Regions from separate parts of the Bilifractor sp. HCP3S3_D3 genome, predicted to be linked through region 2. Evidence: predicted binding sites of a transcription regulator. Region 2 holds the regulator's gene; the other holds the start of a gene.

Region 1 (2,208 bases), on a different contig from region 2:
GCTACCGGCTTATGCACATGCTTCCGGATCTCTGCCGCCAGATACACGTTGCGTCCGTGGTCCTCGAACATTGACGGATGCGTGATGCCGAACGTCTTCTGATAGGTGCCGGCCGACACGTGTATGATATCCGCATAGGGCTCGATCGCCTGTGCAATACGGACACCTTCATCGAGGCCATATCCGCCCTCCGTGAACTCAGCGCCGCTCATTCGAAATTCAACAGGGAAGAACGGACCTACCGCCTCTCTCACCGACTGAAGAACCTCCACAGCAAACCGGGTGCGGTTTTCCAGTGACCCGCCATATTCATCTGTCCGATGATTGAACAGGGGAGACAGAAACTGATTGATCAGCCAGCCGTGCCCGCCGTGAATCATGATCATTTCAAAACCCGCACGCTTTGCCAGTCCTGCTACATGCCCGTACGCCGCCACAATATCTTCAATCATTTCTTTTGTCAGAGCCTTCACCTGCACGCCGTCTCCGCGAACGGTATCGGAGGGTCCCCACTGATGCAGATCGTGCTGCTTCTTCTTGTCTGTCATGTAGGTGCCGGCAAACATACCGGAGTGCGACAGTTCCAGACTCGGAATCCCGCCATGCCTGCGGATTGCATCCGCCGTATAGGTTGCGCAGGCCAGGGAGTTCAGAATAGACTCATCGAGATGATAGGCGTGCGATCCGTCCGTCTGTGGGTGAACCATGCACTCACTTACCGTGACCGCCGCTGCACCTCCCTTGGAACGCAGCTCATAAAAAGCCGTGGATTTTGGTCCGATGCAGCCGTCATTCGTGATATCCGTTCCACCCATAGGTGCGGAAAACATACGGTTGCGAAAGGTAGTTCTGCCGATCGTGATTGGTTTGCAGAGATTCGGGTATTTTCTGGTTCTCATAACATCCTCCTGTACACTCATTTCAGATTGATGGCGCGATATCGTTAACAAATTAACTAAATTAATCTTACATCGTCTTACCGGCTTCCGCCATCAACCAGACTCATACGAGTAGAAACTATTTTTTTCATCCCTTCATAATGATTGTATGGTTTTTGTCTGAAAAAGTATAAACTCATCCTTATCTGGGGTATAATGCAGAAAGACAGATCCCGTCATACAAGAATGAGACGCACCCAGGAAATGGGCATCATGAAAGAAGGAAACATGCTCAGGGAATGGACATCATGTAAGAAGGAGGCATACTCAGGGAATGGATACAAAAACGCTTCGTTATTTCTGTGCCTGCTATGAAACCGGAAGTTTGAACAAGGCTTCCGAACGTTTTTATATTTCCCCGCAGGGTATGGGAAAAAATCTGAACCGTCTGGAGGATGAGCTCGGCGTGGTTCTCTTTCGCCGGTCATCGGCAGGGCTCATTCCCACCAAGAGCGGAGACTACCTGTACAAGCACAGCCGGGAGCTTCTGTACCGGCTGCAGGATCTTGAAATGGAGATGAAGCGAATGGATTTCTCCCGCCGCTCTCTCCGGGTCGGTTTTGCCTGCGGCGTCATCCGCGCTCTTCAATCCGTCCCCGCGCTGCGGACTCTGAATCAGAAGCTGATCGGATCAGAGAGCGTGGAATGGACAGAGGATTTCAATCAGAACATCAAAGATCTGCTCCTGGGCGGCAAAATCGACACCGCCTATGTAGTCGATCATTTTCGCTCCCCCATGGTGCATGAGCAGAAAATCTTCGAGACGAGACTCTGTGCCGTCGTTCCACAGGGGCATCCGCTGTATGATAGAGATGTACTGTCATTCGTGGATCTGCAGGAAGAGAAGTTGATTACACTCAACGAAAAATTCAGTATTTTTCACTCCATCGTCACCAAATGTCAGGAGCTCGGCTTTGTGCCGCAGATCTCCATCCGTACAATGGAGAGCTCACTAATTTATCTGTTCGTATCCAGACAGCACGGCATCGGCATCGATGTAAACCTTCATGCCTCCGAAATCCGGCAGGAGAATATCCGGTGCATCGAGATCAAAGACTCCATCCCCTGGGCCATCTACGCCGCAACGTTAAAGACCCCGGCGTCCTCCGAGCCCACAGGCAGTTCCGCTTCCTGAGTGTTCGTATTCGCATTCATCATCACCGGTATCTGCCTCTTTCAGACATGCATCGCCAGCCAGAACAGAATCCGTATATAGGACCGGCCGTTCGCCTGCCTCAGACATGCATCGCCAGCGCCAGAACAGAATCTG
Region 2 (2,208 bases):
ACCTGCCTTTCCGGTTGTGAACGTGACAGTGAGATCCGCACGGACAGCTGTCCCCATGATCACGCCGGAGTCGGTGTTGACACCGGACGGCATATCGACAGCGGCGACAGGAAGCTCGGAATGATTGATTCGGTCAATAAGTTCGGCATATATTCCGGTGATGTCCCGTTTCAGCCCGATCCCGAAAAGAGCGTCTATAATAAGAGAATAATCCTCCGGATGGAAATCCTCCAGTTCCGCGCCCGGTGTGCTGCGGGCGCGGATGACCGGGATCGGAAAACCCTCGATGATATGAAGCTGCTGTTTCAGCTGGTCACTGAATTTTTCCTCCGGTCCGGCAAGAAAAACCGTGCAGCTGTATCCTTCCTCGCAGAGAACGCGGGCCACAGCGACTCCGTCTCCGCCATTGTTTCCCGTTCCGCAGACGACGAGGATCCGATCCATGTCATACTGCCGTTTTTCAATTTCTGATGCACAGGCAAGTGCCGCCCGCTCCATGAGGACCATGGAAGGCATTCCAGCCGCGACAGCGCTTCGATCCGCGTCCTGATGCTGCCTTGCACTCAAGATCAGTTTCATTCTGTATCCTCCCTTTCTGCTGAAGAACAGCGCAATTCATGAGATCCGATAAACGTTCTCTTCACTGCTCCAATTCATGAGATCCGATAAACGTTCTCTTCTCTGCTCCAATTGATGAGATCCGATAACAATTTTCTTTTCCGTTCCAAAAAGAGCCCCCATCTACGCGAGGGGCTCTTATATCGTCTTGTATCGGCAGGTGTCTACTTCTCTTCGAGTGTCTTGAGGTTGTAGGACAGCCGCATCAGACTTTCGGACAGATGAACATTCTGAACAGCCACATTCTTCGGTACCACAAGGTTCAGATCGGTGTGCGCAAAATTCCAGATGGCGTGAATGCCGTTTTCGATCAGCATCTTGCTTACCTCAATGGCGTATTCCTTTGGGAGAGTCAGCGTCGCGATTTCGACATCATTCTCCCGGAGAAAGGATGGAATCTCGTCCGTCATACGGATTGGAACACCCCGGATGACCTTGCCCTTTAATTCGGGATTATTGTCGAAAAGTCCGATGATACGGAAACTGTTCTTCTCAAAGTTCGTATAATTCGCGAGAGCCTGTCCCAGATGTCCGACACCGATAATGATAATATTGTGTATGCGGTCCAGTCCGAGAATTTTGGCGATCTCCTCTCGAAGATACTGCACATTATAACCGTAGCCCTGCTGCCCGAAACCGCCGAAATTATTCAGATCCTGCCGGATCTGAGAGGCGGTCACCTTCATCTGCTGACTGAGTTCACCGGAAGAAATCCGCTCAACGCCGGCCTCCTGAAGTTCACCGAGATACCGGTAATAACGGGGCAGCCTCTTGATAACGGCTTTCGAAATTTCTTTCTGACTCATAATAAGAAAACCTCCTTGAAGCTACTACCATTATATGTAATTGTCTAATTTTTGTCAAAGTATTTCTCTTTTTCCCGGTGCCCTTGCTTTGTTGTTTTTTTTCGGTATAATTGGAAGGTAAATGCTCCGCCAGAGAAGCGGCGGGACGCAAACAGGAAAAGCTACGAATGTGTGAGGTGGACAGATATGATTCTCTCCTGTCAGAATATCAGCAAGACATTTGGATCAGAGGAAATCCTGAAGGATATTTCCTTTCATATTGAAGAAAGGGACAAGGCCGCTCTGATCGGCGTGAACGGAGCGGGCAAATCGACGCTCCTCCGGATCATTACCGGAGCTCTCAGCCCGGATACCGGAGAAGTCACCGTCACACACGGCAAGACCATGGGATATCTGGCACAGTACCAGGACATGGAATCCGATGAGACGATCTATCAGGAGGTCCGGAAGGCAAAGCAGGATATCCTCGATATGGAGCAGCGTCTGCGGGAAATGGAGCGCCGGATGGACACGGTCACGGGCGAAGAGGCCGTTTCGCTGATGAACCGCTATACAGAGCTGATGCATGAGTTTGAGCTCCAGAACGGATATGCGGCGGAGAGCGAGATCACAGGCGTCCTGAAGGGACTCGGATTTGAGGAAAAAGATTTTGACCGCCGTCTGCGCTCCCTCTCCGGCGGCCAGAAGACACGGGTCGTTCTGGGAAAGCTCCTGCTGACAAAGCCGGATATCCTGCTTCTCGATGAGCCGACCAACCACCTGGATCTCTCCTCCATCGAGTGGC

The links. The regulator Rex, encoded in region 2, represses fermentation and respiration genes when NADH is low (regulators of the CRP and FNR family bind a similar motif). The targets are predictions, from matches to a motif close to ATTGTTAANTANTTAACAAT.
Region 1: the regulator Rex is predicted to act here: its motif matches at 940-959, upstream of ACTNDI_RS00430 (oxidoreductase).

The regions. Positions count from the first base shown of each region.
Region 1 covers NZ_JBQHWP010000001.1:103,549-105,756, forward strand. Annotated here, with positions in the region: gene ACTNDI_RS00430 (oxidoreductase) at 1-899, opposite strand, end outside; gene ACTNDI_RS00435 (LysR family transcriptional regulator) at 1,213-2,073, shown strand.
Region 2 covers NZ_JBQHWP010000008.1:113,245-115,452, reverse strand. Annotated here, with positions in the region: gene ACTNDI_RS06630 (NAD(P)H-hydrate dehydratase) at 1-579, opposite strand, end outside; gene ACTNDI_RS06625 (redox-sensing transcriptional repressor Rex) at 783-1,424, opposite strand; gene ACTNDI_RS06620 (ABC-F family ATP-binding cassette domain-containing protein) at 1,611-2,208, shown strand, end outside.